One region of the Peribacillus sp. NPDC097895 genome, then DNA from elsewhere that is predicted to be linked to it. Evidence: predicted binding sites of a transcription regulator. Region 1 holds the regulator's gene; each other region holds the start of a gene.
What was found. Region 1 encodes Rex, which represses fermentation and respiration genes when NADH is low (regulators of the CRP and FNR family bind a similar motif). Its sites were predicted from a motif close to TTGTGAAATATTTCACAA; they were not measured.
Positions count from the first base shown of each region.

Region 2: a site for Rex is predicted at 2,718-2,735, ahead of qoxA (cytochrome aa3 quinol oxidase subunit II). Genes of this name have one in related genera too.
Region 3: a site for Rex is predicted at 1,360-1,377, ahead of qoxA (cytochrome aa3 quinol oxidase subunit II). Genes of this name have one in related genera too.

Region 1 covers NZ_JBNNSH010000009.1:96,422-104,047, reverse strand. Annotated here, with positions in the region: gene tsaD (tRNA (adenosine(37)-N6)-threonylcarbamoyltransferase complex transferase subunit TsaD) at 1-755, shown strand, start outside; gene ACQKMH_RS26015 (ABC-F family ATP-binding cassette domain-containing protein) at 1,025-2,944, opposite strand; gene moaC (cyclic pyranopterin monophosphate synthase MoaC) at 3,077-3,583, shown strand; gene ACQKMH_RS26005 (redox-sensing transcriptional repressor Rex) at 3,621-4,283, shown strand; gene ACQKMH_RS26000 (YdiK family protein) at 4,317-4,529, opposite strand; gene ACQKMH_RS25995 (CPBP family intramembrane glutamic endopeptidase) at 4,526-5,251, opposite strand; gene groES (co-chaperone GroES) at 5,577-5,861, shown strand; gene groL (chaperonin GroEL) at 5,921-7,558, shown strand.
Region 2 covers NZ_JBNNSH010000006.1:99,158-106,783, reverse strand. Annotated here, with positions in the region: gene qoxB (cytochrome aa3 quinol oxidase subunit I) at 1-1,606, opposite strand, end outside; gene qoxA (cytochrome aa3 quinol oxidase subunit II) at 1,682-2,599, opposite strand; gene ACQKMH_RS23025 (hypothetical protein) at 3,774-4,088, opposite strand; gene ACQKMH_RS23020 (S1C family serine protease) at 4,645-5,880, opposite strand; gene ACQKMH_RS23015 (hypothetical protein) at 6,079-6,771, opposite strand; gene ACQKMH_RS23010 (hydrolase) at 6,940-7,296, shown strand; gene ACQKMH_RS23005 (helix-turn-helix domain-containing protein) at 7,409-7,626, opposite strand, start outside.
Region 3 covers NZ_JBNNSH010000001.1:1,545,802-1,553,427, forward strand. Annotated here, with positions in the region: gene ablA (lysine 2,3-aminomutase) at 1-553, shown strand, start outside; gene ACQKMH_RS07465 (YokU family protein) at 555-833, shown strand; partial or broken gene ACQKMH_RS07470 (amino acid permease) at 1,176-1,328, opposite strand; gene qoxA (cytochrome aa3 quinol oxidase subunit II) at 1,451-2,392, shown strand; gene qoxB (cytochrome aa3 quinol oxidase subunit I) at 2,443-4,398, shown strand; gene qoxC (cytochrome aa3 quinol oxidase subunit III) at 4,389-4,985, shown strand; gene qoxD (cytochrome aa3 quinol oxidase subunit IV) at 4,988-5,275, shown strand; partial or broken gene ACQKMH_RS07495 (hypothetical protein) at 5,586-5,723, shown strand; gene ACQKMH_RS07500 (YozE family protein) at 6,062-6,304, shown strand; gene ACQKMH_RS07505 (ATP-binding protein) at 6,319-7,626, shown strand, end outside.

The sequences.
Region 1 (7,626 bases):
GTCTTGTAGGGGCACTATTAATAGGAGTGAATGCGGCAAAGGCTGTAGCTTTTGCACATGGAATTCCAATTGTCGGTACGCATCATATAGCGGGCCATATATACGCAAATAGACTTATTCAAGAAATCCAATATCCCGCCCTCTCTTTAGTCGTTTCTGGAGGACATACCGAATTGGTGCTTTTAGAAGAACCAGGTTCTTTCAAGGTGATAGGGGAGACGCGGGATGATGCAGCAGGAGAGGCATATGATAAGGTGGCTCGAACTTTGGGGCTCCCTTATCCTGGAGGACCTCATATCGATAGGCTTGCACAAGAGGGCTCACCTTCATTGAAACTGCCTCGGGCTTGGTTGGATGATAGCTATGACTTTTCTTTCAGCGGATTGAAATCAGCTGTAATCAACACTTTGCATAATGCAGAACAGCGTGGGGAAATAATTGAACCTAAAGATTTAGCGGCTAGTTTCCAAGCAAGTGTTATAGAAGTACTTGTAACGAAAACGGTGAAGGCTGCCAAGGAATATAATGTGGAACAGGTTTTGCTTGCCGGAGGAGTTGCGGCAAATAAAGGCCTGAGGGAAGCGTTAACGGAAGCTTTTAAGGTTATGCCTATGGACATATCCATTCCGCCCCTCTACCTTTGTACGGACAATGCAGCCATGATCGGTGCTGCTGGCAGTGTCATGTTCGAAAAAGGAAAGCGCTCTGGATTAGATTTGAACGGAAACCCAGGATTGGATATAGAAGCATTTTAATGCAAGTGAAGACAGGATGCCTAAAATCGGCATCCTGTCTTTTTTATCCTGTGTATAAAAAAATAGAATATTCTGTGGATAATTATTTTTGATAAACAAACTGCATGTGTATAAACACGTGTTTTTGTGGATAAGTGGATATGTTTCTGTGGATAATGTGAATAACTCAAATTATCGGCTTGTGCACGGTAAGTGTTTTGTTAACAAGTATGTGGATAACTTTGAAGAAACAGAAAAGAAAAGACCGAGTCATTTAACTCGGTCCATTGTCATTCTTCCAATTCGGCCCATTCTTCGAGAAGCTGGTCTAGTGTTTCCTGTGCTTTATCAAGATTTGTTTGGACTTCCATTACTTTTTCATGGTCTTGGAAGACATTTGGATCACAAAGTAGTTCATTGTATTCGTTTATTTCGATTTCAAGCAACTCCATCGCTGCCTCGATTTCCTCAATGCGCCGTTTTCGCTGACGTTCAGCTTTTTTTGCTTCTTTATCGATTTTGTAATTTGTTTTTTCTGCGGCTACATCTATTGTTTTTGCTTTATTCTCTTGTTCAAGTGCTTTGATTTCCGCTTGCTCCTGTTTTTTCTCTACATAGTAATCATAATCGCCGAGGAATTCTTCGTTACCGTCTTTGGAGAGCTCGATCACTTTAGTTGCTATCCGATTTATGAAATAACGGTCATGTGAGACGAAAAGAATAGTTCCCGGATAATCAATCAATGCATTTTCCAGCACCAATTTACTGTCGAGATCTAAATGGTTCGTTGGCTCATCCAGAATTAAAAAATTCCCTTTTTCCATCATCATTTTGGCCAGGGCAAGCCGGGCCTTTTCGCCGCCGCTTAGTGTGGAGACGGTCTTCAAAACATCGTCCCCGCTAAAAAGGAAATTACCGAGTACCGTACGTATATCCTTTTCAGGTTTAAGGGGATAGTCATCCCATAATTCATTGAGTACGCGTTTATTGGAAATCAGATTTGCTTGTTCCTGATCATAGTAGCTGACTTCAACATTCGTTCCAAAACGGAAACTTCCGGAACGTGCCGGAAGCTTAGAGATGATTGTTTTCAATAACGTTGATTTCCCGACACCATTCGGGCCAACAAGAGCAATGCTTTCGCCCTTTGTCATGCGGGAATTTATATTTTTTGATACCGTTTCTCCTTCATAGCCTATTGCCAAGTCCTGAAGATGAAGTACTTCGTTTCCGCTTTGCCTTTCAATCTGGAATGAAAAATTAGCGGATTTTTCATCACCTTGCGGCTTGTCCAATACATCCATCTTTTCGAGCTGTTTGCGTCTGCTTTGTGCCCTTTTCGTAGTGGAGGCTCTTGTGATATTACGTTGGACAAAGTCACGAAGCTTTTCGATTTCCCCTTGTTGTTTCTCGAACAGCTTCATGTCCCGCTCATAATCTTCCGCTTTTCCCTCTAGGTAAGAACTATAATTACCATAGTATTTCTTCATGTTATTCCGGGAAATTTCATATACCTGATTTACAACTTTATCTAAAAAATAGCGGTCATGGGAAACAATAAGAACAGCTCCTTGGTAACTCTGTAAATACTGTTCAAGCCAAGAGAGGGTTTCGATATCCAAATGGTTCGTTGGCTCATCCAGAATCAAAATATCCGGTTTCCTTAAAAGCAGCTTCCCTAAAGCAAGTCTTGTTTTTTGCCCACCGCTTAAAGTGGAAATTAGGGTAGAATAGTCAAAGTCGGCAAACTGGAGTCCATGCAATACCGAACGGATATCCGCTTCATATTGATAACCGCCCTTCTCTTTGAAGGTGATCATCAAAGTGTCATATTCATTTAATACTTTTTGATAAAGTCCTTCATTCTCAAAGATGTCAGGTCTGGCCATATCAGCCTCAATTCGCCGCAGTTCCTTTTCTTGCTCCATAAGATCCTTGAATACCGTCAGCATCTCATCCCAAATGGTCAGCTCGGATTCCAATCCCGTATCCTGAGCCATATAGCCGATGGTGACGCCTTTTGGCTTGATGATTTCACCACCATCATGGGAAAGCTGCCCGGCTATGATTTTCAGCAGAGTCGATTTACCAGCGCCATTTCGGCCAACAAGTGCAATTCGATCTTTATTTTGAACTTCGAGCTTCATATTTGATAAAATAAGTTCAGCTCCATAATATTTCGATAGTTGATTGATTTGTAATAAAATCATAGATTTCACCTCAATTGATTATTGTTAGTGTAACGTATTATAGTTATTATCGGCAACAGCTTGGTTCCGAGCTAAAAACAAGCTGTTACATAAAGTGGAATAATAGTGTATGATTTAGGAGGGGTTACTTAAATGGGAGACTTGACGCATTTTAATGAACAAGGCAGGGCCAAAATGGTTGATGTGAGTGCGAAGCCCGAAACATCCCGGACCGCAATAGCTCAATCGAGCATTTTATTGAATGAAGAAATATATGAATTGGTCACCAACCAAAAAATGAAAAAAGGCGATGTATTGGCTGTTGCACAGGTTGCAGGAATCATGGCCAGCAAAAATACATCCAATATAATTCCGATGTGCCATCCCATTCCTCTGCAAGGGGTCAATATAGCCTTTGATTGGGAAAAAGAAGATCAAGGATATAGGCTTAGGATTGAAACGGAAGCTAAGACAAAAGGAAGTACAGGTGTGGAAATGGAAGCGTTAACAGCTGCATCCGTAACTGCTTTGACTATTTATGACATGTGTAAGGCCATTGATAAAGGAATGGTAATCGGGCCTACATTCTTAGTGGAGAAAACAGGTGGAGTGTCCAGTAGCGATTATAAAAGACAAGTAAATCAAAAAGATAGAGAGTAGAAATTAAGTTGAAAAGCATGTGTGAAGGCGGGGAAGAATGATGAACCATGACCCAAAGATACCGCAGGCAACGGCCAAAAGGTTGCCATTGTATTATCGATTTTTAAAGAACTTACATTCCTCAGGCAAACAAAGAGTTTCCTCTGCAGAGCTAAGCGAAGCTGTAAAAGTGGATTCTGCTACAATTCGCCGTGATTTTTCCTACTTTGGCGCGCTTGGGAAAAAAGGCTACGGCTATAATGTCAATTATTTATTATCCTTCTTTAGAAAAACACTAGATCAAGATGAACTGACAAAAGTCGCTTTAATCGGTGTAGGAAATTTAGGGACTGCTTTTTTAAATTACAATTTCATGAAAAATAATAATACAAAGATTGAAATGGCATTTGAGGTTTCTGAAGATAAGGTCGGCAAGATAATAGCAGATGTGCCAATTTATCATATGGATCAAATTGATACACTATTGCAGGAAAACAATATTACTGCAGCTATTTTGACAGTACCTGCACAAGTGGCCCAGACGATAACCGATCGTTTAGTCAAAGCCGATATAAAAGGAATATTGAATTTCACTCCCGCACGGCTGACGGTACCCCCATCGATTAGGGTTCACCACATTGACCTGGCGGTGGAGCTTCAGTCTCTCATCTACTTTTTGAAGCATTATCCTGTAGTGGAAGAAGCTGCATTGGAGGAATAAAAAGAAAAACGCTGCAACTTCGCAGCGTTTTTCTTATTTTTTCTTATTTTTTTGTGCGGCTTTAATCTTAAAGTGCAGCATGATCATCCGTAATCCCGATCCAAAATCAAGGGTAGCAATAAGGATAAGTATATAGGCAAAGATTCCCCATCCTGATGAACTGACGGATTGAATCGCGATCGCTGTAAAAAGAGCTCCTAAGCCAGCATAGATGATTCCCATGAATAAAGGTGACTGACGTTTCATAATAAACCTCCGATGAAGGCCTGTGCAGTATCTAACATCTTCTCAATATCTTCACGATAGACCACTTGAAAGACGATAACAAGCGTATTCATCGCAACATGTGCGCATATGGACACGAGAATGCGTCCCGTGTGCTTATAAAGGAAAGCAAAGGTAAAACCCATTGCCGTATATAAAAGAAGATGTTCAAATTCACCATGCGCCAAGCCGAATATAACTGAGCTGAGTAAAGCTGAAATAAAGAAGTTAAAGCGTTTATGAAGTGATCCGAAAATGATTTTTCGAAAAATGATTTCTTCCAATATTGGTCCTATTACTGAAGTGACGAAAATGACCAAGGGGACTTTGTAAATGAGTGAAATGAGCTGCTGTGTATTCTCCGATTCAGACTCCACCCCAAGCATTTGTTCAATGCTCCCAGCAATGGTTTGAGAGAAAAGAGCCAAGAAAATACCTGCTATTGCCCAAAATATGGACATGGGAATCGAGGCTTGATCTTTTCTGTCTATCTTTTCCCTCATATCTTTTCTCATTAATAAAAGAATCAATGATAGAGCAACTAGAAAGCTGAATACAATCCAGTATGCGGCTGACTTCACTTCAAGTTCATCAGCAGGCATTCCGGTTGAAGATCCGATCAGCATGAAAATGGGTACCCCAACAATACTGGATAATTGCATGGCAATGTAGGTGATGATGACGAACCAATATTCTTTTTTCAAAAATGAAAACTCCTTTTATTAAGTCACCCATTTGATATATAACGTTCCTGACATGGGGACAATCTATAAACGCATACTCCAAAATGGTATCAAATATTAGGACAGAACACCACTTAAAGGTACCCCTTAGAAAACATTTCAGTTACTAATCATTATGCTAAAGTAGTATACCCGTAATTTATCAGAAATTAATAAAAAATTTTCGATAAGATACTTGCAAAAAAGGCTCGGTTTATTTAATATTATAAATGTGTTAGCACTCGATGATGAAGAGTGCTAATAATCATGAAACAAATATCAAGAGAATATGAGGAGGTTGTTTCACTTGTTAAAACCATTAGGTGATCGCGTTATTATTGAACTAGTTCAATCTGAAGAAAAAACTGCAAGCGGTATTGTTCTTCCTGATACTGCAAAAGAAAAGCCACAAGAAGGTAAGGTAGTGGCAGTTGGCACTGGCCGTGTTCTTGAAAATGGCGAACGTGTTGCTTTAGAGGTTGCCCAAGGCGATCTAATTATCTTCTCAAAATATGCAGGTACTGAAGTTAAATACGAAGATACTGAATACTTAATTTTACGTGAAAGCGACATTCTAGCTGTAATCGGCTAATTATACATCATACTTAACTGAACGAAAAATTTCTTAAAATTTTAGGGAGGTACTTATAAATGGCTAAAGAAATTAAATTTAGTGAAGAAGCCCGCCGCTCGATGCTTCGTGGTGTGGACGCACTTGCAGATGCAGTTAAAGTAACGCTTGGACCAAAAGGTCGTAACGTGGTTCTTGAGAAAAAATTTGGTTCACCGCTTATCACAAATGACGGTGTAACAATCGCTAAAGAAATCGAATTGGAAGATGCATTCGAAAACATGGGTGCGAAATTGGTTGCTGAAGTAGCAAGCAAAACAAACGATGTAGCTGGTGACGGTACAACTACTGCAACGGTTCTAGCACAAGCGATGATCCGTGAAGGTCTTAAAAACGTAACAGCTGGTGCTAACCCAATGGGAATCCGTAAAGGAATCGAGAAAGCGGTCAATACTGCCATTGCAGAATTGAAAGCCATTTCCCAACCAGTCGAAAACAAAGAATCGATTGCACAAGTTGCTGCCATCTCTTCAGCTGATGAAGAAGTGGGACAACTGATTGCAGAAGCAATGGAGCGCGTTGGTAACGACGGCGTCATTACAATCGAAGAGTCTAAAGGTTTCACAACTGAATTGGATGTTGTAGAAGGTATGCAGTTCGATCGTGGATATGCCTCTCCATACATGGTTACAGATTCAGATAAAATGGAAGCTGTCTTAGAAAATCCATATATCTTAATCACAGATAAAAAAATCACGAATATCCAAGAAATCCTTCCTGTACTTGAGCAAGTTGTTCAACAAGGGAAACCGCTATTATTGATTGCTGAAGATGTAGAAGGCGAAGCGCTTGCAACTCTTGTTGTGAACAAACTTCGTGGAACATTCAATGCAGTTGCGGTTAAAGCTCCAGGATTCGGTGACCGTCGTAAAGCAATGCTTGAAGACATCGCAGCTCTTACAGGCGGCGAAGTGATCACTGAAGAAATCGGACTTGATCTTAAATCTGCAACAATCGATTCTTTAGGCCGTGCGTCTAAAGTGGTTGTTACAAAAGAAAATACAACGATCGTTGAAGGTGCTGGAAATACAGCTCAAATTCAAGCTCGTGTAAACCAAATCCGTGTTCAATTAGAAGAAACTACTTCTGAATTCGACCGCGAAAAATTACAAGAACGCCTTGCTAAATTAGCTGGTGGTGTAGCGGTAATCAAAGTTGGTGCAGCTACTGAAACAGAATTAAAAGAACGTAAACTTCGTATTGAAGATGCTTTGAACTCCACTCGTGCTGCCGTTGAAGAAGGTATCGTAGCCGGTGGTGGTACAGCACTTCTTAACGTATACAATAAAATTGCAGAAATTCAAGCGGAAGGCGACGTAGCAACAGGCGTGAAAATCGTTCTTCGTGCCATCGAAGAGCCTGTACGTCAAATCGCTCACAACGCTGGACTTGAAGGCTCTGTAATCGTAGAGCGCCTTAAAGGCGAATCTGTTGGTACTGGCTTCAATGCAGCTACTGGCGAATGGGTTAACATGATCGCATCCGGTATCGTCGATCCGACTAAAGTAACTCGTTCAGCTCTACAAAACGCTGGTTCAGTTGCTGCCATGTTCTTAACAACAGAAGCAGTTGTTGCTGACAAACCAGAACCTGCTGGCGCTGGCGGCATGGGCATGCCTGACATGGGCGGCATGGGCGGAATGGGCGGCATGATGTAATCATCGCCTAGAACCCTTGGTATATAGGGGTTTGTAAGGTGGAGATTAGTGAAATGCTAACTTTCAGC
Region 2 (7,626 bases), on a different contig from region 1:
ACTCTAGAGAACGTGCATCCCATGGATCGTTTGAGATATTTCTTGATGCATAACGAGTACTCCAATAGATATTGTACACAATAAGTGCAAAACCTATTGCTAAACCAATCGCTCCAACGAAAGAGAGCATATTCAATGGACCATATCCTGTTGATTCAGAGTACGTATACATACGACGTGCCTGCCCATCTAAACCAGTGATGAACATCGGGAAGAATGTTACATTAAAGCCGACTATAATGAACCAGAACGACCATTTTCCAATTTTTTCGCTCAACATGAAACCGAACATTTTTGGCCACCAGTACGTAAAACCGGCAAGTACGGCAAATACAGTACCTGGAATCAATACGTAATGGAAGTGAGCTACTAAGAACATTGTATTATGGTATTGGTAGTCAGCACTTGCCATGGCAAGCATAACCCCTGTTACCCCACCGAGCGTGAAAATCGGAATGAAAGCTAAAGAGTATAGCATTGGAACGGTAAACACGATTTTACCTTTCCAAAGTGTGAACAACCAGTTGAAGATCTTAACACCGGTCGGTACGGCAATTGCCATCGTTGTGATGGAGAAGATACCGTTAACCATTGCACCGTGACCCATTGTATAGAAATGGTGAGCCCATACAATGAAAGATAGTGTAGAAATAGCTACCATGGAGATAACCATCGAATTATACCCGTACAGGTTACGACGTGCAAATGTCGAAATGATTTCACTGTAAATACCGAAAGCTGGAAGAATAACTATATAAACTTCAGGATGTCCCCAAACCCAGAACAAGTTTGCCCAAAGCATATCGCTACCGCCATTGGCCATCGTAAAGAATTGAGTTCCGAATAGACGATCCATTGTCATCAACGCAAGTGCCACTGTCAATACAGGGAAAGCGAAAACGATAATGAAGTTTGTAATCAAGATAGACCATGTGAACATTGGCATTTTCATTAAGTTCAGGCCAGGTGCTCTCATTTTCAAGATAGTTACGATAAAGTTGATACCAGTCATTAATGTACCAATACCAGCGATTTGAAGTGAAATCGCGTAATAGTTCGAACCGACTGATTCACTGAAATCGTTACTTGCAAGCGGGAAGTAAGATGTCCAACCTGCATCAGGAGAACCACCGACTACGAAAGAGATGTTAAATAGCATTGCCCCCATGAAGAATAACCAGAAGCTTACTGCGTTCAGACGTGGGAATGCTACGTCACGCGCTCCAATTTGTAATGGTGTAACAATGTTCATTAACCCAATGATAAATGGCATAGCCATGAACAGGATCATGACGACCCCGTGTGTTGTAAATACCTCATTATAATGCTGTCCATCCAAAAGACCGTTATCTGGAATAGCCGTTTGGGCACGCATCATAAGAGCATCGACGCCACCGCGGAAAAGCATAAGCAGTGCTGCCAAGATGTACATGATACCAATACGTTTATGGTCAACCGTTGTTAACCACTCACGCCATAAGTAACCCCATTTTTTAAAATAGGTAATTCCGGCAACAACCGCAATCATGGTTAAACCAATAGCAACCATGGACGCATAAATTGCAGGACTTGGGTGAGGTACGGCAAATCGATCAAAGTAATCCATACTTTTGTGACTCCTTTCAGGAAAATATTCCTTATCGTGTAAAACTAGTAGTTTAATAGAACGTGAGTTAAACCCTTAATGATTGCTGTGTTCTGAATGTTCCTCGTGTGAATCCTTGGAATCATTTTCTTCAGTATCAGAAGATCCGTGGTCATGACCAGCATTTTCCCCTTCAGGAGCTGGTGAAAACTCTAAGTGAGTTCCAGTGTAAGTGGATTGTCCCACATGACCAGGTTTTAATAATTCATTGAATTTTTCCTCAGTAATCGGTTTAGCAGTAGCTTTAATTTCATCTACCCACTTATCGTAATCTTTTGCTGACAATGCATTAACGTTGAACGTTTGCTGAGCAAAACCTGAACCACTGAAGTTTGAATTTCGACCCATATACTCACCTGGTACATCAGCTGCTAAGTGCAACGTATTAACCATGTCCGACATCGCGTATTTTTGTCCTCCAAGTTGTGGAATCCAGAAACTTGAGATTGGACCGAATGAGTAAAGTTTAAATTCGATTGGTCGGTTAGTCGGTATAAACAGATAGTTGACCGTTTCGATATCTTCTTCCGGATAACTAAAATGCCACTTCCAGTTGGAAGATGAAGCGTAAATGACTAAAGGTTCTTGATCTCCGTACCCTTTAGGTGTTGCCTCAACTTCATTTGTTGTTTTAACAGTAACAACGGATAGGAAAGCGACGATCAAAATTGGGATCGCAACCCAAATTATTTCAAGAACCTTACTTCCTTCAATATGAGGTGGTTCATAATCATCACGCTGTTTGGAAGCACGATATTTCATTATCATGAAGATATACAGTACCATAACGACAAGGACGACAAAGGCCATTGTCCATATCGAAATCATAATAACATCTGCTTGTGTTGCAGCTACTGGCCCTTTAGGGTCCAAGACCATTAATGGGTTATCGCAACCGGTTAGCACAGTGGCAATTGTAAAAAGTATAGTTAATAGAGCCCACTTTATTTTCATAGTACTACCCCTTTCTTACATAATAAAATTCCAATTGGTAATTATTCGGATAAAGTGTTACCATGTTCACAAACCCGACATACCAATATTAATCCCAAGTGTAAAAAAAGACAATATAAAGTGACATCTGTCACATAAAGTTCAATAAAGAGCAGTAAGAAGATGGTAAATGAACAGAAATGTTCGAAAATCTTCAGCAAATGAAATATAATAATTGTTTAATAAATTACCTATGGAAAATTCACTTATTAGTACAGGATTGCTGACAGTTCGGTCACTTTCCGTTTAATATTATTCTAATATAATGAAATGAAATTTCCACATTTTATTCACCGCGTTTATTGCCTTAAGACTTATAAAGATTATGAATTATATTACCTATCCTGTTAATTAGGTATCTATCGTTGGAAAACATGATTTATAGCGGATTTTTTTCACTCGGCCATGGAAGTTGGTAAATGGTAGCCGCATTATACAAGATGTTGTTTCCATGCTTCAATACCCTTATGGTCCAACACTGGTCAATATTATATATATATAAGGAAATAACGAGTGTGAAATGTAATTGGCTTTATTCTCCTCGCAATACTTATTGCCCTGTCAGTATTCCTAAACAGCCGTTTAGCAGTAGTCTTGGGGGAAGTAATTCAGAGGTCAGTCAAACTAGTTACATCTAGTCAAGTTGTTTATCAATCAATATCAGTAGGACAGGACAAAAACCATTTTACAAAAAAATACATTTGGTGGTTCAAAAAACTCCGCTTTTGGAAACTCACTACTCAAAATCAACGACATCCCTTTTGTATCTTCAAAGAAAAGTGCATAAAAAAACCACAAAAAAAGGACTTTTTAAAAGTGTCCTTTTCTCGTGGATATAGTTCAAAATGCAAAGTGAAAACTTCCTGGCGTTCAGGCAGTTTGGTTTGAATGTCCAAGCACATCGTATGTATTTCAAATACAAAGGGTTACTTGAAATATTTTTTTGGTACATGACGAGTGCAGTATATTGTATTGAATGAAAAAGTTGCCAACTAATAATTAATCCAAGTCCTCCACAAAATGAAAGCGCATTCAATCATTCGGATCACTTTGACTCAATTTCTTTAGACAGGCGTTCATCCATGTTAGTAAATCTGATGATAGAATGCAAGTTCATTATGCTATATTCCTCGTTTTAGTTACTGAATTCTGTACTTCTTTTTGTTTGAGTGTTAGCCTTTGACTTCATTTTTATGATTTTAGTCGTTTCCGGTACAATTCTTTCACCTTTATGTGTTTTCATTACCATTTCTTCTGTCAGGACAAAAAATATACCAACTAGAAAAATTGCAGCTGCGCTTAGTGTGATGGCGATTCCAACGGCGGTAAATATATAATCTTTATTGTAATCGCTTACAAAGAAACTTAAAGCAAAAATAATAATTCCGATTACACAGCCTGTGCCCGATACCCATTTCACTGCATCTAACATCTTCTGATTAGCTTCCATAATTTCATCCCCTTTCTTTCTATTTTATGACATTTCACAAATTTGTCAAATCTTTTCTATATTTTAACATATTCACTATGAAAAACTTGACAAATAAAACACGCTACTATTAACTTTTAGGTATTAAAGACTATATTAAAAAATCTACAAAACAGTGTAAATGCACTATCTATTTTTTCCGATATTAACCTTTTGTATACTATTAAATAGGGGTTTATACAATTCGAACGACTCCAGGCACTCGCTTTCCCCGCAGGAGTCTCGCACACCCGCTCCAATCAACTTTGTTTTAACTTTTAGATAAAAACTTTTAGCCTAAATCTTTATTGTTACAAGTATGGTATATGTTGGATTACTTTAAGGGCACTTAAAGATTGTCGATGCAGGCGATGCTTACTTTCGCTGCCTTTAATTTAAAGAAGACGGCAAAATGGACATGGTAAGTTCCAAAATCGCCTAAAATTCAAAGGAAAAAGGGGTTCGGAATTTTTTATTCCGAACCCCTTTTGTCTACAAACTGAGGCCCCTGATGAAAAATCAGGGGCCATACCTCTTACTATGGTTTTTGCAAGGTTAACGTTACCGTTTTCTCTTCAGTACCCCGATATACTTTAACCTTTACTTTATCGCCGATTTTCTTATCTGTATATAAGTACTTCCTTAATGCAGCGGCTGTATTTATTTTCGTTCCATCAATTTCAACGATGATATCCTGTTGCTTAAGCCCTCCATTCGCCGCAGCCGATCCCGCTTCTATACTCGTCACCATTACACCGGACTTTACGGCTTCAGGAACATTTTGAATGTAATATTGCGGCAGTTCTTCCATACTGGCCAAGCTGACTCCTAAATATGGACGCGTGATTTTTCCATTTTCAATCAGCTCCGTAACAATCGGAATCACATCATTGCTTGGTATGGCAAACCCTAAGCCTTCCACACCGTTTTCGGAAATCTTCAAGCTGTTTATGCCGATCACTTCCCCAGCGGTGTTGATCAAAGCACCGCCGCTATTGCCAGGGTTGATCGCTGCATCCGTTTGAAGGACATCAAGTTCCCACTCCCCGTCCGAGGTATCGACTGAAATGGAGCGCCCGGTCGCACTGACGATCCCTTGAGTAACAGAACGTGAAAAATCAAGTCCAAGAGGGTTACCAATGGCCAATACTTCTTCACCTGGACGCATGCTATCAGAATTACCGAATTTAATTCCCTCCGGTGCTTTCGAGGCATCAATTGTCAAAACCGCTAAATCCGTCAAAGCATCCGCGCCGACAACCGCTGCCGTTGCTTTTTGGCCATCATACAATGAAATTTCGACTTCCTTAGCTCCTTCAATAACATGATTGTTCGTAATGATATAGGCTTTCCCATTAGCTTTTTTATAAATGACCCCTGAACCAGTGCCGCTCTCAACCGTTTCGCTCTCCGTGCTTTGCTGCTGGTACGGGTTCTGGTTTTGCATCTCCTGTAAATTCACGACCCCTACAATTGATTTGGATGCTGATTCGACCATCTCTGCCCTATCATTTGAATCCGAACTTGTCGATAACTTTTCTGCATTGACACTTCTATTCTTTTCCACACTTTCCGTTTGCTCTACCCCTGCCGTTTGGGTTGACTCATTCACTGAGTTTTTCCCTTGATCAATAAAGTCCCCGCCAAATACAAATACAGAAGATGTAACCATGGAAGCAATTGTTCCGGAAACAAGGCTAGTTAGCCAAAGAGATTTGCCCTTTTTCCGTTCTTCCTTCACCCTGACTCGCTCATCACCATTATAATTCTCCATCTTAATCCCTCCTGTGAATGTCCTTTACTTGCTTCAATCATAAACAGGAAATATTAAAAAATTCTTAAGAAATAAAGAAATAGTCAACTTTTTTAAAAAAAATAGGTTTTTCCATCGAATCCTGCTCCGTTTGTCGCCTATTCACAAAATAAAGAGACCTTAACAGGGCCCCTTTTCATCTCGATCATTCATTTATCCTTACATGACTTCATAAACTTCTTTTGTCTTCTTATTCACGCCATACCAGCCCCAAGTGGTTTTATGGCCACTTTTCTGACTAGGTTCATCCACCTCGAAAACATGAAAAATATAATCTCCCTTTTCGGAATCATGATCATGTTCGATATGCAAATTCGGGAAATTTCCCATGTCCACATAATCCTTCACAAGCTTTTCGGCCTGAGATTTACTTAATGTACTGACCGAATCCTTGCTTCCTTTGCCTTTTGTTCCCGTTGCCGCCTTATCTTCTACTTTGGATCCGTCCTCAGTTGCTTCCTCATCCTGCTCCGCTCGGTCATTCCCCTTTGCTGTTTCTATCGTGGCAGAATCTGATACCGGATTCATTTCCTCCGCCTTTAATACCATCCGTTTACCTTCCTGGTATTTTGCCTTATATGCGGTTGCTTCTTCAAAATCTCTTTTGGCCGAATCAAAATCCTGTTCGTCGTATTTCTTCATTCCACTCGCCAGCAAACCTGAAAGATCCATTAACTCTCTTGATTCCGGTGTTTTTGCTTCTTTATAAGCTAATTCAAATGCCTCGTGGGCTTCTACATAATTTTCCTCATTCAACTGACTTTTCCCTAAATCCATATTGGAATCATAATTTCTTGTTACGCATCCTGAAGTAATCAACACCAAAAAAATAACCATGATTGATCTCTTCACTATATCACTCCTCACTTTCCCAAAGCACTCTTCCATATTATTCTAATATTAAACCACATTATTAGAAATCCGATACCTCAATTTCATTAAGGAAATGTTTACTTTTATGATTAACTTTTTACAAATAGTGGTACAGCATAATAAACGTATGAAAGGATGATGTGCAGAATGATACAGGAAAAACAGACCTATCATGTCGATTTGGTCAGCGGCGACGTACTCGGACAGAAACTTGAAGAGAACCCGAGCTTCACCATACACGCAACAGATGAGGAACTCGCAGAATTAAAACAATGCTTAGAGGAACATCGTACAGATGACTTGGAGGCATATGCCCGTTCACATGTTCCATATCTTCTCTATCATCATGACCGAGCAAATGATAAATACGATGCAGCCATGAAAAAGCTTTATGCCCTCATTTATAAATTAGGCGATGAAACGGCCCGAAACCATATTGAAGAAATCGGCATATTGAAGGATAACAAATTCGAGGGTAATGAAGAAGTGCAAAAATTCAAATAAAAATATGAACAGAACCTGACATTCAAAGGTTCTGTTTTTTTATGATAAGACTCCTAAATAGAAATAATAAAAAGATCCCATTAAATGTTTAAATATTCGTAGGTAAAGTCCTTCAATCTACATATTTATCTTTCAAATATTCTGAACCAATACCACCAATGACCATCAAAGCCAATGGTAAAAAATTCAACACAGCTGGCATACTTTCTAAAATTGTAATATCTGTGCCAACAAATTTGTTAAGACCAAAAATAATTAATTTAGACACTAACAAAAATGCTCCTAGTAATAACACGGAATCAAAAAATAGTTTCCTTTTTGGAAATGCTA
Region 3 (7,626 bases), on a different contig from region 1:
GATGCATGACCTTGTCAAGATTCGAGTCCGGCCTTACTATATTTATCAGTGCGATCTCTCGGAAGGCATCGGTCATTTCAGGGCTCCCATATCAAAAGGGATTGAAATCATAGAGGGACTCCGCGGACATACATCAGGTTATGCCGTTCCTACATTTGTCGTCGATGCTCCAGGAGGGGGAGGGAAAATTACACTGCAGCCGAATTATATCCTCTCACAATCCCCCACCAAAACGGTGCTCCGAAATTTTGAAGGTGTGATAACAACATATCCTGAACCAGAGCATTATACTCCTGGACTTGCAGATGATTATTTTAAAGGGGTATATCCTGATATGGAAGAAAAACGGTCAGATATAGGTGTTTCCGGCTTAATGAACGACAAGCAATTCAATTTAGTGCCTGAAGGACTGAAGCGAATGAACCGACGGGAAAAATACGTGACCAACCCAGAACATGCTACATTGAAAAATCAACGTGAAAAGAGAGATCTGTTAAAAGAAAAGAAGTTTCAGGCACAGCAAAAAAAGAGCACTCCAAAGGGAGATGAATAGAGTGGAGACGTGTCCATGGTGTGAGAAAGGAAAGCTTACTTCGGTAGAGGGTACAGTGTACTGGGAACTGCCGGACGGAACGAGGGCGGTTGAAATTACTGAAACCCCTTCATCCCATTGTGAAAATTGCGATGCTCTTTTTCAAAATGATGAAATAGTGAAAGAAATTGAAAATCAACTATTTTTAATCGATACGAAACAGCTTGCAAAACAGACAAAGTACTTGGAGTTAATGAACATGAAAAGGTTATTAAAGCGGAATTATTTTGATTTTGGGTAATAACAAAATAATTAGAAGTTGCCTCACCTACTTTTTTTGGTGAGGTTTTTTTCTTTGCGCCCGGCGGTGAGGTCTATGGGGTGCATATCTCGAACAGTGAAAGCATAATTAGCGGTTGCTTTCCGTGGTGACGCGGAATTCTGAAGGAAGCAAGCGATAAATTGAGATATATTATTTTGGAAGCTTCTTTGGAGAGGTTTTTTGAAATTTCTTCAATGGGTATTAGGGTAGATGAAAAAGCACTGTTAAAACAACTAATTTTTATTTTCAAAATATGAAGAGCAGAAATAATAGTGAATGACCAATTGAACAAAATTAAGATCCCTGCGGCTGTCGTAAAGGAAGGACAATTGAAGGGCCTGTTATGATTATTCCAATGGCCGATCCAAGAAAAAATCCAGTACCAATAGTGCAGCCAACCCCTATTAAGGACAATTGCCACCATTTTAAATTTTCATTTTCACTTCCCTTACTTTGAATATTCCCCAAATGCATTTATACATATTCATCCCGCCTATAAATGTCATTGTGAGAAGTTTCTTAATAAACATTTTTTGGGATAACTTCATCGTTTGTGGATAACTTAGAAATAAAATCTTAAAAGAAAGGATACTTATATGAAAACAAAATGGGTTTTATTGGCTATTCTTTCTACCATAGTCAATGTGCTTTCTGGCTGTGAATCATTAGCGGTCTTAGATCCTAAAGGACCTCAAGCCCAAACGCAAGCCAATGTGATTTGGCTATCAATTGCGATCATGGCGGTTATTGTTATTGTTGTTTGTGCTATTTTAGTCTTTGTGTTAATCAAATACCGTGACTCTAAACTACCTAAAGATTATGAACCACCCTACATTGAAGGGAATCATGTTGTTGAAACGATTATTGTTGGGGTGCCAATTTTAATCGTCATTTTCTTCTCCGTTGTTTCTGTAATTTCCAACAATAAAGTGGAAGCCACTCCGGAAGGGTACAAAGGTCAAGATCCATTAGTTATTTACGCTTCTTCATCTGACTGGAAGTGGCATTTTAGTTATCCAGAAAACGATATCGAGACAGTAAACTACTTGTATATTCCAACAAATCGACCACTTGAATTTAAACTTTATTCATTCGGGCCTATCACGAGTTTCTGGATTCCACAACTTGGCGGTCAAAAATATGCCATGTCTAACATGGTGACCACATTACACTTAGCAGCGGACGAATCAGGCGAAATGATGGGACGAAATGCAAACTTTAGTGGGAAAGGATTCGCTGAAAATACGTTCCACGTCGAAGCGATGTCTCAAGATAAGTTTGATGAATGGGTAAAGGAAGTTAAAGAAACTGCGAAACCTATTACTGAAGTAAGATTCAATGAATTATTAAAACCGGGTCATGAGGGACAGTTAACGTTTACTGGAACTCATTTAGACTTCTCACCAGCTCCAGAAGGAGAAAATGCTGGACATCATCATGGATCAAGTGACTCTAACACGAATTCAAAAGGTGAACATATGGAGCATGATCATAAGTCAAGTAATAGTAAAGAAAAATCAGCACACAATCATGAATAATTTCTTAGTCTATCTCAAGAAAAATATTTTCAGAAAGGAAACACAAAAGTATGGGTTTTTTCTCTAGATTTCTTATACCTAATCCTAGTCCCGTCATTTACTCATCAATGGTGGCCATTGGTGTTACTGTTCTCTTGATCATTTTTGGTTTAACCCACTTTAAAAAATGGTTTTATTTATGGAGTGGTTGGCTAACAACAGTCGATCATAAAAGAATAGGTATTATGTATCTAATATCTGCTTTGTTAATGCTATTTCGTGGTGGGGTAGATGCTGTGATGATGCGTGCGCAACTTGCCGTACCGGATAACAAATTATTAGATTCACAGCACTATAATGAAATTTTTTCAACACACGGGGTTGTGATGATTCTCTTTATGGCGATGCCGTACATTATGGCCTTAATGAATTTCGTCGTGCCATTACAAATTGGAGCCCGGGATGTAGCATTCCCACGTCTAAATGCCATAAGTTTCTGGTTATTTTTTATGGGTGCGATGCTATTCAACATCTCTTTTGTAATTGGTGGTTCGCCTGATGCAGGGTGGTCATCTTATTTCCCGCTTGCAGGTAATGAATTTAGCCCTCATGTTGGAACGAATTATTATATGATTGGTATTCAAATAGCCGGAATAGGTACATTAATGACGGGGATTAACTTTTTGACGACTATTCTTAAAATGAGAGCACCCGGTATGACATTAATGAAAATGCCAATGTTTACATGGTCTGCTTTAGTCACAAGCATTATTATCATTTTCGCATTCCCTGTATTAACAGTGGCGCTTATCATGGGAACAATGGATCGACTATTCGCAACCAAGTTTTTCACAATGACTGAAGGCGGTATGGATATGCTTTGGGCTAACCTGTTCTGGGTTTGGGGACATCCTGAAGTATATATCTTAATCTTGCCTGCATTTGGTCTTTTTAGTGAGATTATCCCAACCTTTTCACGACGTAACCTATATGGCTATCGATCAATGGTTGCTTCAATGGTATTTATCTCTATATATTCATTCTTCGTTTGGACGCACCATTTCTTTACAATGGGGCAAGCAGCGTATGTTAATAGTATTTTCTCGATTACAACGATGGTAATTGCTATTCCGACTGGAATCAAGATCTTTAACTGGTTGTTCACGATGTGGAAAGGCAGAATCAGATTTACCGTACCTATGCTTTATTCAATAGGTTTCATACCTCTTTTCACAATCGGTGGAGTTACCGGGGTTATGCTTGCGATGTCAGCGGCGGATTATCAATACCATAATACAATGTTTTTAGTAGCTCACTTCCACAATGTCATTATTCCGGGTGTAGTATTTGCTGTGCTTGGTGCCGGAACTTACTACTGGCCGAAAATGTTTGGTTTCATGTTGAATGAAAGGATTGGGAAATGGGCGTTCTGGTTTCTAACCATTGGTTTTTGCTTAGCATTCTTCCCTATGTATATCACTGGTTTAGATGGTCAAGCACGTCGTATATACACATACTCTGAATCGACTGGATTTGGACCATTGAATATGATTTCGTTTATCGGGGCATTTTTAATGGCAATCAGCTTTGTATTAATCGTATATACGATTTACTATAGCATTCGCCATGCTCCAAGAGATGTTAGTGATGATCCGTGGGATGCACGTTCCCTTGAATGGGCTACTCATAATCCAGTACCAGAATATAACTTTGCTATTATTCCACATGTGAACTCAAGGGAAACGTTTTGGGATGCTAAATATAATGGTCATGAATTATTCAAGGGTGACTATGAAAAAATTCATATGCCCAATAACAGCGGCGGACCGTTTATCATGTCCTGTATCTTCTTTGTCTTTGGATTTGCGTTAGTATTCAGCATATGGTTTCTTGCGATTATTGGGTTAATCGGTATCTTTGTTTGCATGGCTCATCGTTCATTCGAAATAGATCATGGACATTACATTTCTGTAGAAGAAATTAAAGAGACAGAAGCAAAATTCGGGGGTGTTAATAAATGGAAATAGATCACTCGCAACCTCTTGAATATAGTACGGAACAAAATCGTCTAAATATTTTAGGCTTCTGGATTTTCCTCGGAGCCGAAATTATGCTTTTTGCAACACTCTTTGCATCATATTTTACATTAGTTGATCGTACGGGTAACGGTCCTACTGGAGCAGAAATTTTTGAAATCACTCCAGTACTTGCTGAAACATTCTTGCTCTTAACCAGCAGTTTTGTCATCGGGCTTGGAATTCATGCCATGCGACTTGGCAACAAGAAAGCCATGTTGACATTCTTCGTAATCACTCTCCTTCTTGGATTAGGATTCTTAGGATTTGAAATTACTGAGTTCATTACCTATTATCGCGAAGGAGCTACACTGCAAACTAGTGCATTTACATCGATGCTCTTTACAACATTAGGGACACATGGAGCACATGTTACATTAGGACTTTTCTGGGGGTTATTTATTATCCTTCAAGTGAAAAAACGCGGGTTGACACCTGAAACAGCCAACAAATCCTTCATTTTCTCTCTTTACTGGCATTTCTTAGATATCGTTTGGATCTTCATCTTCACCTTTATCTACATGAAAGGAATGACATAAACATGAAGGAATTATTTCCGGCTAAACAAGTATGGGGTTTTGTATTTTCATTGATTTTGACGGTTGTAGCTCTTTTTGTTTACTTCTTCAATATGTCAAAAGCAACAGGAATGACGATTTTTATATTGACAGCCTTCATACAAGCAGCTGTTCAACTAGTTGTGTTTATGCATGCTCGTGAAACTGATGATAGCAAATCAATTTTTATGACTCTATATTGCGCTATATTCCTAGCTCTAATTACTGTCTTCGGAACAATACTATGTATGGTCTGGGGTTGGAGTTATTGATATGAAACAGCTTGGGAAACAGAAGGCGTATGATGAGTAATTGAAGTTGAAATAGGGACAATGAGTTAAATCCTACTCGTGAGTTACATGTTCTTCATACTAATCGTAAGAACCCCAATATAATTGAGGAAAAATGGGTAGGTTTAAGGGGATAGTGAAAAGACTGGATCTTTTACAGCAAATAAAAGCAATAAATAATATAGAAAAACTAACAATAGAGTTCAATTGAAAGGCAAGTAGAGATGATTATTCTTTACTTGCTTTTTAATTTATATGAACCCACTTAAAAAGTAAGTTAAACTCCAGGAGGGGAGGGGAAATTACACTGCAGCCGAATTATTTCCTCTCACAATCCCCAACCAAAACGGTGCTCCGAAATTTTGAAGGTGCGATAGCAACATATCCTGAACCAGAGCATTATACTTCTGGACTTGTAGATGATGCCATCGTCCATGTAGGGGTTTTCCCCATCACAAAATGGGAATTAAAGAATGGTTGGAACCTGATGGATCACAAAAAACTCTTTCTCCATCAATTGAAGTGGCTAAGCGTTTTTACAAACTAAAAAAGATTTCCCGACTATAAAGAATGGAAGCAATATGGATTGAGAACTATATCTATATTGCAGCTCGATATATTTCGAATGCCGCTCCTGATGAAAAATCGTTGATTGTCTATGACAGGAGGAAGAAAATTTTCAAATTGATTTTAAAAAAGTGGACGGAAGAGAAAGTTTCCGATATATTAAAGCAGAAATCATAGTTATTTTTAAGGGGGCTCGACAATATGAGACCATTTTATTTATATTTAATGAAGTTTCGACAACCGAAGGAAATTGACGCCATCACTAAATTTGCCAATTATGCTTATCAGGACCATGGCTTCCCAAAGCAATCGACTGATTATAATGAAGTGAGCAGTTATTTAGAATTGAATGCAGACTATCTCGAAAGTATGTCTGTGTTTGATCATGCTTGGGAACAATATGTCCAAATAGAAGAAGGACTTCTTTCGGGAAATCAGGAATAGGGAGGATCGGAAGGATGTTTAAGAGCCTTCAAACCCGAATTTTGCTTTATTCTTTGCTTATAGCCAGTGTACCAGTTCTCATATTGGGTATCATTTCATATGGATCACAACGATCCTTACTTGAAAAGGAAGCAAGAAATGCCTTGAATGCAGGCTCACTGAATATTGTCAATGAAACATATAACTATTTGAACGAACGGATCAGTGATGTGAAGTTAATGAGTGCAAATTCGGTAGTCATCAATCCTGACTCATCAAAAGAAGAGAAGTCAGTTGAACTAAAAAAGTTCAACGATGCAAAAGGAAATTATTACGGGATATTGTACTTGGATTTGGAGGGAAATGTAATAGCTGATACCTCCAATAAAATGATTGGAGATCATCTCGCGAATAGGATATGGTTTAAAGAGGCCTTGGAAGGTCATGAGTTCCTTTCTGACGTATATAAAACCAAAGCTAACTCAGAACCCGTAATAGCTTTGAGTGCACCGGTACATGATGTTACAGGGAAAATGATTGGTGTCGTGTCTCCGGCTTTCCGTTTGGAAGGGCTTTGGGAGATGATGGAGAAAAAGGCTAATGAAATTAGCGATAAGTATCCAGTGAACTTTTTCATGATAAATCAAGAAGGCATCATGATATCAAAAAAAGACCCGCATGGTGTATTTAAGGATTCGGCCTTGGAGGAAATGGGACTAACAAAAGAGAAACTGATGGAGGCTTCGATATCTGATGAATTGTACAGTGCAGAGAATGGAGAAAAAATATATTCCATTCAGCCTGTCCATACGATAGCGCAAACGGAGAATAAATGGTTTGTAGTTGTGGGTGCAGATAAGAAACAGGTGTTTCAGCCTTTGCATGACCTTTTAACACGTTATCTGACAATCTACAGTATCGTATTTGTTTCTATCATTCTGGCTGTCTATTTACTTACTAGGACTCTTGTGAGGCCAGTTCAGGATCTAGTGGAGGCGACAGAGGATTTTATTGAAGGAAAAGAATTCGTCGTTTCCGATAAAAGAAGCTTCGAAGAAATGGAAAAATTGCACCTTGCCTTTCTAAGAATGATGGAAACGATTGAAGATCGCGAAAAGGAAATCGTCCGTACGGAAAAATTAAAATATGTTGGTCAACTTGCTGCCGGGGTTGCCCATGAAATCAGGAACCCGCTGACGACAATAAAGGGTTTTTTCCAACTATTGAAGAGCCATGACCATGATAAAACATTAATAGAAAAATATAGTGATGTCATGCTTCATGAAGTGGATCGGGTCAATGTATTCGTGACACAACTCCTGGATTTGGCAAAACCTCATCAA